DNA from 2 places in the Glycomyces rhizosphaerae genome. Region 1 is predicted to be linked to the other one. Evidence: predicted binding sites of a transcription regulator. Region 1 holds the regulator's gene; the other holds the start of a gene.

The links. Region 1 encodes HrcA, which represses chaperone genes, less so after heat shock. Its sites were predicted from a motif close to CTTAGCACTCNCNNNNNGNGAGTGCTAAG; they were not measured.
Region 2: a site for HrcA is predicted at 1,257-1,285, ahead of groES (co-chaperone GroES). Genes of this name have one in related genera too.

What each region holds. Positions count from the first base shown of each region.
Region 1 is NZ_JBHRWO010000004.1:18,493-24,368, reverse strand. Features, by position in the region: gene ACFO8M_RS00845 (PhoH family protein) at 1-583, opposite strand, end outside; gene ACFO8M_RS00840 (histidine triad nucleotide-binding protein) at 725-1,078, opposite strand; gene ACFO8M_RS00835 (16S rRNA (uracil(1498)-N(3))-methyltransferase) at 1,093-1,818, opposite strand; gene ACFO8M_RS00830 (hypothetical protein) at 1,869-2,354, opposite strand; gene dnaJ (molecular chaperone DnaJ) at 2,432-3,565, opposite strand; gene hrcA (heat-inducible transcriptional repressor HrcA) at 3,581-4,597, opposite strand; gene ACFO8M_RS00815 (CapA family protein) at 4,717-5,838, opposite strand.
Region 2 is NZ_JBHRWO010000010.1:943,360-949,235, forward strand. Features, by position in the region: gene ACFO8M_RS14165 (HigA family addiction module antitoxin) at 1-39, shown strand, start outside; gene ACFO8M_RS14170 (THUMP-like domain-containing protein) at 36-1,199, opposite strand; gene groES (co-chaperone GroES) at 1,418-1,717, shown strand; gene groL (chaperonin GroEL) at 1,771-3,408, shown strand; gene ACFO8M_RS14185 (P-loop domain-containing protein) at 3,678-5,408, opposite strand; gene ACFO8M_RS14190 (response regulator transcription factor) at 5,598-5,876, shown strand, end outside.

The DNA of each region.
Region 1 (5,876 bases):
TCTTCTCGAAGAGCGTGCCGGGTAGGAAGCCGAGCTTCTCGCCGGCCTCGACGGCGGGGCGGGTGAGGATGATCCGGTTGATCTCCTTGGCCTGCAGCGCCTGCACGGCCTTGGCCATGGCGAGGTAGGTCTTGCCGGTGCCGGCGGGGCCGATGCCGAAGACGATCGTGTTGTTGTCGATCGCCTCGACGTAGTGCTTCTGGCCGAGCGTCTTGGGGCGGATCGCCTTGCCGCGCTTGGAGACGATGTTCTGCGACAGGACATCGACGGGCCGCTCGCCGGGAGCGGACTTCAGCATGTTCTCGGTGCGCCGGATCATGTCCGGGTCAATGCTCTCGCCGCTTTCGACCAACGCGAGCAGCTCCTTCACGAGTCGTTCGGCGGTGTGCAGCGCACCGTTGAGTCCGGTGAGAGTGATGGTGTCTCCGCGTACGTGAAGGTCGACGCCGGGATTGCGGCGTTCGATGTAGCGGAGGTTTTCGTCGGCGCGGCCCAGCAGAGCCATGAGCGAGCTCTGGTCACCGACGGTGATCGTGGACGTGATCGTCGCTGTGTGCTGGCCGTTGTCAGAGCGGTCGGTCATAGGCTTCGCCCGCTAGGGCTGTTCGCCACCTGCTTCCCAAAGTGAGACTGCCAGCGGCCTTCGGGCCGCTGTTCTACATGCCTCAATGGTAGTTGCCGCCTGCGACAAGAGACAACGAGTAATCACAGAGGCGGTGTGATTTCAGGCCGAAAGCATCGGTCCGAGCCGTTTTCCGCCGAAGACGTGGAAGTGCACGTGGAAGACCTCCTGGCCGCCGTTCGCGCCCGTGTTGGCGAGGAGGCGCCAGCCGTCATGGGCGACGCCTTCGGCGGCGGCGACCTGGGCGGCCGCGTTCAGGACCTCGCCGGCGAGCGCCGGGTCGGCGTCGGCCAGCTCGGCGGTGTTCGCGTAGTGGTCCTTGGGGATCACCAGCACGTGCGTCGGGGCCTTGGGGTGGAGGTCGCGGAACGCGAACACCCGTTCGGTCTCGAGGACCTTCGTGGACGGGATGTCCCCGGCAACGATCTTGCAGAAGATGCAGTCGGCGTCGATCATGCTGGGAATCCTAGTCACCAACGGCCCAAGCGGGCTTGAAGCACCGCCAGCGCGGCGGGTCCGGCCGTCGAGGTGCGCAGGACGGTGTCGCCGAGGCGGATCGGTTCGCCGAATTCCTGGAGCGCGGCGAGTTCGTCGGGGCTGATGGAGCCTTCGGGGCCGATCACCAGGGCGATCTCGCCGGAGTCGGGCAGGTCGACCTGGGAGAGCGGCGCGTCGGCCTCCTCGTGGAGGACGAGGACGCGGGTGGCGCTGCGCAGGCGGGCGACGAGCTGCTTGGTGGTGTGGAGTTCGGCGACGTGCGCGAGGCGGGCGCGGCGGGCCTGTTTGGAGGCTTCGCGGGCGGTGGCGGTCCATTTGGCGCGGGCCTTGTCGCCGCGCGGGCCCTTCCACTGGACGATGGATCGCGAAGCGGCCCACGGGATCACTTCGTCGACACCGATCTCGGTGAGCATCTGCACTGCGCGTTCGCCGCGGTCGCCTTTGGGGAGGGCCTGGACGACGGTGAGCTTCGGGTCGGGGGCCGGGACGGTGCGCTGCTGGAGGATGTCGAGGCGCAGCGAGCCGCGTTCGGCGTGCGTCACGCGGGCGGAGGCGACGGTGCCGGAGCCGTCGGTGAGCAGCAGCGTCTCGCCGGGTTGGAGGCGCTGCACGTCGGCGGCGTGGTGCCCTTCAGGGCCGTCGAGGACGAAGCCGCCGACCGCCGGGACGGCGTCGACGAGGAAGACCGGATCGCTCACCTGGGTCCTGTTCCGTTGCGGGAGTCTGACCGGAACAGCCTAGTCGGCGGTCAGCCGATGAAGTCGACGGCGCGTTCCCAGCGGAGGCGGCCGGTGATCTTCCGGTAGAGGGTCGGGTTCGCGATGCGGCCGAAGGAGTGCGCGAAGCGGGCTTTCGGGAGGTGGTGGGGGACGAGGTCGACCCAGCCGTCCCGGTCGGCGGGCGGGTTCCAGCTGGCGGCCGGCGTGGCGACGCGCCATTCGGCTTCGCGGGGCTCCTGGGTGGTGCATTTCAGAACCCAGTAGCCCTTGCCGGAGTAGCCGATGACGAGGCAGGGGCGCTGCTTGGAGCGGCGCGGTTCGTCCTCGAAGGGCACGTCGGCCTTCCAGCGCTCGCCGATCTGCGGCCCGCCGGGCGGCGGGGTCGCGTCGAGGCGGGGGCGGCTCGGGGCGAGGCCCGTGGCCGAGCGGCGGCGCAGGTAGACGACGAGGGCGACGAGGCCCGCGACGAGCAGGATGAGGAGGAGCCAGAGGGTTGCGGGGTCGACGCTGATCACGGCCCCGGAGTGTAGCGGAGCCCCGCTCCCCTATCCCCTACGCGTGTCCGTACTGGGCTACTCGTGCAACTTCCCCGCTACGCGTGTCCGTTGAACGCGTCCCGCATGCGGCTAAAAAAACCGCTGCCGCCCTTGACCTCTTTGATCTCCTCGTCGCGGAGGCTGGCGAGCTTCTTCAGGAGTTCTTCCTGCTCGGCGTCGATCTTGGTGGGGGTGCGGACGTCGAGTTCGACGAAGAGGTCGCCTCGGGCGCCGGCGCCGCGGAGCCTAGGGACGCCGTGTCCTCGGACCTTCTTGACCGTGCCGGGCTGCGTGCCGGAGGCGACTTCGACTTCGACCTGGTCGTCAAGGGTGTGGATGTTGAGCTTGGTGCCAAGGGCGGCTTGGGTCATGGGGACGCGGACGCGGCAGCGCAGGTCGGAGCCCTCGCGGGTGAAGACCTCGTGGGGCTTCTCGTGGACTTCGACGTAGAGGTCGCCGGCCGGGCCGCCGCCGGGGCCGACTTCGCCTTCGCCGGAGAGGCGGATGCGCATGCCGTCCTCGACGCCCGCGGGGACCTTGACGGTGATGCGCCGGCGCGAGCGCACGCGGCCTTCGCCGCCGCATTTGCGGCACGGGTCGGTGATGATGGTGCCGTAGCCGGAGCAGGCCGAGCAGGGGCGCGCGGTGCGGACCTGGCCCAGAATCGTACGTTGTACGACTTGGACTTCGCCGGAGCCGCCACAGGTGGTGCAGGTCTGGGGTTCGGCGTCGCCTTCGGTACAGGAACCGTCGCAGGAGTCGCACAGGACCGCGGTGTCGACGGTCAGCGTCGACTCGGTGCCGAACGCGACCTCTTCGAGGTCGAGGTCGAGGCGCAGCAGCGCGTCGTTTCCGGGGCGGGTGCGCGAGCGCGGGCCGCGGCGGCCGAAGCCGCCCATGGAGCCGCCGAAGAAGGCGTCCATGATGTCTTCGAAGCCCATGAAGGGGGCGCCGCTGCCGCCCGCGGAGGTGCGGGAGAACGGGTCGCCGCCGGCGTCGACGATCGCGCGCTTCTGCGGGTCCATGAGGACCTCGAAGGCGGCGTTGATCTCCTGGAGGCGCTCTTGCGCGTCGGGTTCGTCGCTGACGTCGGGGTGGTACTTGCGCGCCAGCTTCCGGTACGCCTTCTTGAGTTCGTCGTCGGTGGCGTTCCGGTCGACGCCGAGAATGCCGTAGTAGTCCTTAGCCACGTGCGCTCTGTCCTGTCAGCGGTTCTGTTCCAAAATTTCGGACACGTACCGGGCGACGGCGCGGACGGCCGCGATCGTGCCCGGGTAGTCCATGCGGGTGGGGCCGAGGACGCCCATGTGGCCGACCACCGATCCCGGTCCGTATCCGGCGGTGACCACGGTGGTCTCGCGGAAGTCGTCGAGGTTGTTCTCGTCGCCGATGCGCACCGTCAGGAGCGCGTTGGAGTCGGCGCGGCCCAGCAGCTGCATGAGCACGACCTCCTCCTCGAGGGCTTCGAGGATGGGCCGCAGGGACCCGGCGAAGAAGTTCCCGGGGCGGGTGAGGTTCGCCGCCCCGGCGACGGCGACGCGTTCCTCGGTGCGCGCGACGACGGTCTCCAGGAGCACGCGGGTGAGTGCCGCGGCGGTGGTTTGGAGTTCGGGGCGGACCAGGTCGGCGAGGCTCGCGATGACGCGCGGGGCGTCGGCCAGCGGCTTGCCCTGGAGCTGCTCGTTGACGAGGCGGCGCAGGTCGAGGACGTCGTCCTCGCTGAGTTCGGCGGGCATCTCGACGTAGCGCTGCTCGACGCGGCCGGTGTCGGTGATCATGACGATCATGAGCCGGGTCGGGGTGAGCGAGACGAGTTCGAGGTGGCGCACGGAGGAGCGGTTGAGGCTCGGGTACTGGACGACCGCCACCTGGTGGGTGAGCTGGGCGAGCAGGCGCACGGTGCGGGTGACGACGTCGTCGAGGTCGATGGCCTCGGAGAGGAAGCGGTGCACGGCGCGGCGTTCGGCGGCCGAGAGCGGCTTGATCTTGCCGAGGCGGTCGACGAAGAGGCGGTAGCCCTTCGGCGTGGGGATGCGCCCGGCGGAGGTGTGCGGCTGCTGGATGTAACCGGCGTCTTCGAGGTAGGCCATGTCATTGCGGACGGTGGCGGCGGAGACGCCGAGGGCGTGGCGCTGGGCGACGGCCTTGGAGCCCACGGGTTCCTGGGTCGCCACGTAGTCCTCGACGATGGCGCGCAGCACTTCGAGTTTGCGATCGTCCATCGCCGCCACGTCCCCTCAGTCTCGAAACCGCTCGGTGAAGCCGTCGACCGAACACGGGTTCAGTCGGCCGGACTCAAGTTTGGCACTCCCGGTCCGGGAGTGCCAGTCTACGTGTGCCGTCAGGCAGCCGGGAGGACGAGCGCGCCATCGTCTCCGACCGTGGCCGCGGCGTCCCCGAAGTCCTCGGCGAGTTCGTTGAGGTCCTCGAAGGCGCCGTTGTCCTCGTCGAGCTGGGGGTAGCCGTCGCCGTCCATGCGGGTGGCGGTCATCTTCCCGGCGACGACGGTGCCGTCCTCGCGGATGGTGACGGAGAGCACCGCGGAACGACCGAGCGGGCCGTCGGTGGAGAACAGGTTCTGGCCGCCCCCGAAGTTCCCGAGCGAGTAGCAGATGAGCTTGCCGTTGTAGACCTCCATGCCGCGCAACACGTGGGGGCCGTGGCCGACGACGAGGTCCGCGCCGTTGTCGATGCAAGTGTGGGCGAAGCCGCGCGTGTCGCCGCGGTCCTCGCCGAGGTAGTTCTCGACCCCTTCGGGCACGTGCCGGTGGTCGGTGCCTTCAGCGCCGAGGTGGGCGGTGGCGATGACGATGTCGGCCTGCTCCTTCGCGGAGGCGACGAGCGCGGCGACCGCGTCGAGGTCGCGGTTGTCGGTGTAGAACGTGTACGGCGCGAAGCCGACGAGACCGACGGTGAGGCCGCTCTCGGTCTCGACCAGGCACACCTCGTCCTTGATGCCGCAGACCTCCATGCCTGCTTCGCGGATGGCCTCCTGGGTATCGGCGGCGCCGTCGGGTCCGGCGTCCCAGCCGTGGTTGTTGGCCTGGTTGAGGACGTGGAAGCCGGCGTCGGCGAAGACCTGCGCGTATTCGCCGGGGAGGCGGAAGTAAGTGCACTCGCCGCCGCCGCACTTGTCGAAATCGTGGGTCGCGAGGGCGCCTTCGAGGTTGGCGATGACCACGTCGCCGGTGAGGGCGGACTTGACGCCCTCGAAGAAGCTCGCGCCGTCGTCGGAGGCCATCTGGTCCGGATACGAGCCGGGCATCGTGTCGCCCACGTGCGTGATGGTGATCTCGCGCGGCTCGGGCGAGGGGGACTCGGAGGCGGGCTCCTCGGCGGCCTGGCCGCCTTCGTCCTCGGCCGGGGGCGGCTCTTCCTCACTGCAGGCGGCGACGGCCGCGAGTCCCGCGGCGGAGGCAACGAGCAGGCCTCGACGGCCGAGAGTAGGCGTGATGGTGCGCATGGGTGGTGGGCTCCGGGTGGATCGGTATGGGGGTCCGT
Region 2 (5,876 bases), on a different contig from region 1:
AACGATCTGCGTCAGATCAAGCCGTTCGCGGCCGCCTAGGCCTCTTGGCAGAGGATTGCCGCGTGGGCTTCTCCGAGGCGGGTGAGCACTAGCGTCGCCTCGTTGGCGCCCTTCAGCTTCAGCTGCTTCCTCAGCGCTGCCGGGTCGATTCCCGTTCCTCTTTGCTTGATCGTCAGGCGGCCGATTTCTCGTTCTGCCAACAGGGTCCGCAGTTTCTTGGGGTGGAGGGGCCAGACTTCCTCCACCTTCCAGGCCCTGGCGAACGGGGTTTCCCGCAGCTCATTGCTGTAGAGGTAGGCGATGGTCTCGTTGGCGGTGTGGGCTGCCAGCTGCTCCGCCAGCTCTGCCACCAGGCCTGCCCGGATCACTGCTCCATCCGGCTCATAGAGGTAGTCCGCGATCTCGCCTACTTCGGCGTGCTCGTTGCCTGCACCCGTCAGCTCGTGCCACTTGCCCGACTTGTAGAGGCTTGCCCTTCGCTTGACCTCCGCTGCCTCGCCCAGCCATAGGCAGGCCTCGACGACGTCCCGATCCACCGAGACCCATTCCGCTTCGGCCCCTTCTGGAATCCACTCATGGCTGATGCCCGGGCCGAGTTTCAGGGCGGCGAACTTGGTCTTCGACATGTGGGTCAGGAGGTCGTTCAACGGCGGCGAGTAGTCGGCCGGGTTGAAGTTCCGTCCCGCGCCCGAGCGGCGGGCCGGGTCGGCGAAGGCCGATTCCAGCAGGGGGGTCTTGAGGGCGTCGCCTACCTTGATCTCGACCGTCAGGCCTGTCGCGTCGGCGTTCGCCTTCGCGTACTCGGCGGTCTCCGCGCTCATGTCCACGGCCTCGACCCTCATGCCCGCTTCCGCGAAGGCCAGGGCCTCGGTGCCCAGTCCGCAGCACAGGTCGGTCACTTCGTCCGCGTGCCTCGCGAACCGCGCGGCCCGGCGTTCCGCCACCACCCACCGCGTGGCCTGTTCCAGGCCGGCCCTGGTGAAGTAGAGGTTCTCCGCCCGCTCGCCGAACTTGGTCCTGGCGTGCTCGCGCAGGTCCGCCAGCGTCAATGCCGCTGCCGCGAGATCGGGGGCGATGCCCGCCTTCCGCAAGGTCAGCGGCGCCCGGTCGCCGTCCTTCCGCAGGGCCTCCGCGGCCTGGTTCTGGAGCTCGGGGGCGGCCTTCAGGGCTTGGAGCAGGCTGGTATCCACGTGCCTCATGGTATGACGTCGGAGACCCCGTGTTGACGGTCCCCACCTGCGTGAATTAACTTACGTCTTAGCACTCGCAGACCGAGATTGCTAAGCGCTATGATCGGCTTGGCACTCTCACCTGGAGAGTGCCAACAGCCACGGGCCGGTGCCTCGGCACCCGCGACGACGAGACCCGAGCCGTCGTGGCGACATCCGTATTGAACACGCAGGTTTGGAGAAACCAAGTGAGCAAGGCTGCCATCAAGCCGCTGGGCGACCGCATCGTGGTCCAGGCGAACGAGGCCGAGACCACCACCGCCTCGGGCATCGTCATCCCCGACACCGCCAAGGAGAAGCCCCAGGAGGGCACCGTTCTGGCCGTGGGCCCGGGCGCCTTCGACGACAAGGGCAACCGCCTCCCGATCGACGTGAAGGTCGGCGACGTGGTCATCTACTCCAAGTACGGCGGGACCGAGGTCAAGTACAACGGCGAGGAGTACCTCGTCCTGTCCTCGCGCGACGTCCTCGCGGTCGTCGAGAACTAGCACGCCTGGGGCCCTCACTTGAGGGCCCTTTCGTGTCTTAGGAAGGGACACCCATGCCGAAGATTCTCAACTTCGCCGAGGACGCGCGGCACAACCTGCTGAGCGGTATCGACCAGCTGGCCGACACCGTCAAGGTCACGCTCGGCCCGAAGGGCCGCAACGTGGTCCTGCAGCGCTCCTTCGGCGCGCCGCTGATCACCAACGACGGCGTCACCATCGCCAAGGAGATCGAGCTCGCCGACCCGTACGCCAACCTCGGCGCGCAGCTGGTCAAGGAAGTCGCCACCAAGACGAACGATGTCGCGGGCGACGGCACCACCACCGCGACCGTGCTGGCTCAGAAGATGAGCCGCGCGGGCATCAAGGCGGTCACGGCCGGGGCCAACCCGATCGCGATCCGCAAGGGCATCGAGGCCGCGGCGAACGCCGTCTCGGACGAGCTGCTGCGCCAGGCCATCCAGATCTCCGACCACGAGAACATCGCGCAGGTCGCGGCGGTCTCGGCGCAGGACCCGGAGATCGGCGAGCTCATCGCCAAGGCCATGGACACGGTCGGCGTCGAGGGCGTCATCTCGGTCGAGGACGGCTCCAGCCTGGAGACCATCCTCGAGGTCACCGAGGGCATGCAGTTCGACAAGGGCTTCATCTCGCCGAACTTCATCACCGACCAGGACTCGCGCCAGACGGTGTTCGAGGACCCCTACATCCTCATCACCAACGGCAAGGTCGGCTCGATCGAAGAGCTGCTGCCGGTGCTGGAGCGGGTCGTGGAGACCTCGAAGCCGCTCCTGATCATCGCCGAGGACGTCGAGGGCCAGGCCCTCGCGACCCTGACGGTGAACGCCCTGCGCGGCACGCTGCGCGTGTGCGCCGTCAAGGCCCCGGCCTTCGGCGACCGCCGCAAGGCCATCCTGGGCGACATCGCGGCCCTCACGGGCGCCGAGGTCATCTCCTCTGAGGTGGGCCTGGAGCTCAAGGCCGCCGACCTGTCGCACCTGGGCCGGGCCCGTCGCGTCACCGTCTCCAAGGATGCCACCACGATCGTGGACGGCGGCGGGGAGCGCGCGGACGTCGACGCCCGCATCGCGCAGATCAAGCAGCAGGCCTCCACCACCGAGTCCTCCTGGGACCGCGAGAAGCTCGAGGAGCGCCTCGCGAAGCTCTCGGGCGGCGTCGCCGTCATCCAGGTCGGCGCGGCCACCGAGGTCGAGCTGAAGGAGCGCAAGCACCGCATCGAGGACGCGGTCAACGCGACCAAGGCCGCGGTGGAAGAGGGCATCGTCGCCGGCGGCGGCGCGGCCCTGATCCACGCGATCAGCGTGCTCGAGAAGATCGAGCTGGACGACCCGGAGGCCCGCGTGGGTCTGCGGATCGTCGAGGAGTCGCTGTCCGAGCCGCTGCGCCGCATCGCGATCAACGCCGGCGAGTCCGGCGACGTGATCGTGAACGCGGTCGAGGGCAAGGGCTGGCGCGAAGGCTGGAACGCCGCCACCGGTGAGTACGAGGACCTGGTCACCGCCGGGATCATCGACCCGGTGAAGGTCACCCGCAACGCGCTGCTGAACGCCGGTTCGATCGTCGGCATGCTGCTGACGACCGAGGTGACGATCGTGGACAAGCCCGCGGACGAGGACGAGGAAGCCGGTCACGGCCACTCGCACTCGCACGGCGGGCACAGCCACTCGCACTAGAGCCGGGCCGGGGTCGTAGGACTCCGCAACGGAACGCAAGCAAGGCCGCCGACACCGTCGGCGGCCTTGCTCCGTTCTTCGGCCGTGGTTTAAGCCCAGGTCGAACGCCTGGACGGAACTCCAAGTGTCAACATCCCGACACTTAGTCGCACTACTGTCGGGAAACCGATAGAGTTCAAGTGCCTTCGCGGCCTTTGGGGATCGGAGCCGCGAAGGCACTTTTTGTTCCCTCCCAGATGCCTGGTTCCACCAGGATCCGCAGGGCCCCATCACTCCTGGTGCACCACGAGCTCCCGCATCCGGTTGAGCGTCGCCGCCACCTCGTACCGCCTCGGCACCGCCAGGTCCACCTCCCGGATCCGCAGCAGCTCGGCCTCGCCGCCGGCGTCCAGCACCTCGTCCAAGCGGTCCAGGACCTCCGCCACGGTGGCCTCCCCGTCGATCCAGCCGTGCCGCACGGCCGCCTCGATCGCCAGGCCGATCCCGGTCGTCATCGCCGGGTCGGTGATCTGCTCCACCGATCGAACATCCACATCGGACTCGCCGAATCGCAGCCCGTCCGTGCCGCCGGCCTTGATCTTCTGCTTCCCGCGCGACTCGGAGGACACCGACCGCGGGTCGATCACGCGCGCCCGCGGCATCCGGAAGCCCCCGGCCTCCACCGTCCGCCCGGTCGGCTTGGCCGCCAAGGCCTTCGCCCGCTCCGTCACGTCCTCAGGCCGGTACGCGTCCATGAGCACGACCCGGTCGGCCACGTCCATGTAGTCGCCCGAGCCGCCCATGACGAGGATCGTCGCCACCCCGTGGTCGTCGGCCATCGACCGCACCAGGTCCACCAGCGGCGTCAGCGGCTCGCGGTCCTTCGCCACGAGCTCCTGCATGCGCGCGTCGCGGATCATCAGGTTCGTCGCGGCCGTGTCCTCGTCGATGAGCAGCGCCTTCGCGCCCGCCTCAAGGGCCTCGACCACCGCGGCCGCCTGCGAGGTGGACCCGGACGCGTTCTCGGTCGTGAAATGCCGCGTGTCGTCCCCGCTCGGCAGGTGGTCGACGAACGCGTGGACGTCGACGCCCGTCACCGCGCGGCCGTCCTCGGCCCGGATCTTCACCGCCGACGAGTCGGCGACAACGAGGTCGCGCCCGTCCCCGGGGATGTGGTCCCACACCCCGGACTCCAAGGCCCGCAACAGGGTCGATTTGCCATGGAAGCCGCCGCCGACGATCAGGGTGACTCCAGGGCCGATCCCCATGCCCCGCACCGTCCCCGCGTGCGGCAGGTCGAACTCGACCGCCATCGACTCCGGCGTCGCGAACGGCACGCCGTTCTCCAAGGGCCGCTGGTCCACTCCTGAACGCCTCGCGAGCATCGCCCCGTCCGCCACGAACCCGACCAGTCCCGCGGCCGCCACGGCCTCCCTGAGCGCTTTGAGGTCATCGGCGTGCCGCGTCCACACCAGCACGTCCTCCTCGGGCACCGCGAGCGTCTCGTCGGCCGCGTCGGGCAGGATCTCGCACAGCAGCCGCGCGGCCTGCCGCCCCGCGATCCGCCGCCCGTGCCCCGGCAGCTGCGCGCCGAGTCGGAACACCACCGACCCGTCCTCGCCCACCGTGCAGGAGGCCCGGCGGAGGATCTCCTGCCCGCCCGCATCGATCCGCAGGTCCCTTGTGGGGCACGCCTTCCGGAAGCGCTTGGCGAGCAGCACCGCCAGCGCCCGCCGCCGCTCCGGCGTCGCGTACCAGTCTTCGAGCAGGTCAGCGGCCTCGGCGTCGAACTCGAGCGCGACCCGGCTCGGCGGCGCGTACGGGTCGGACTGGATCTTGGAAATGTCCAGAATCGCCGGACCTGCCCACCATTTGCCACGCAAGGATTTATATCGGCCGTAACTCGTACCTTCCAGGGCCGTTAGTTCGTTAGACAGGTCATGGCGAGGTGGATGTGAACGAGAATCACCAAAATCGCGGGACTCGGCTCGGTACCGTCGACCGCCTCTTCGCTGTGTCATGCCCCCAGTTTCCCATCCGGGACGAGGAACTCGCGTCAGCGAACCCGAACACCATGCGTCCACGCCTCGTCCCGAAAACTCGAAAAGTCACTCGAAAAATTCGCGCGAACTCGCGTCATGGCGGCGGACCGCCTGCGTGCTGGTAACAGAGAGACACGCACGGCCTACCGCAGCGAAAGGTAGAACAAAGTGAGAACCGTACTGGTCTGTGTTAAGACTCCTCAAGCCGGACAGAAGATCTCGGCCTGCGCGACCCGCATGGGCTTGGCGCAGGCGGTGAAGTCGGTCGAGGGCTCGCCGGAGCTGTTCCTCGAGCTCGGCCGACGCCAAGTGGACGTGGTGCTGGTCGACGTGGCCTTGGCCGCGCCCGACCCGGTCAAGTTCGTGAAGACCGTCCGCGCCCGCTCGCCCAGGACAGGAGTCCTCCTGTCCGGAGCGGCCGATCCGCGCACGGCGGCCATGGTGGTC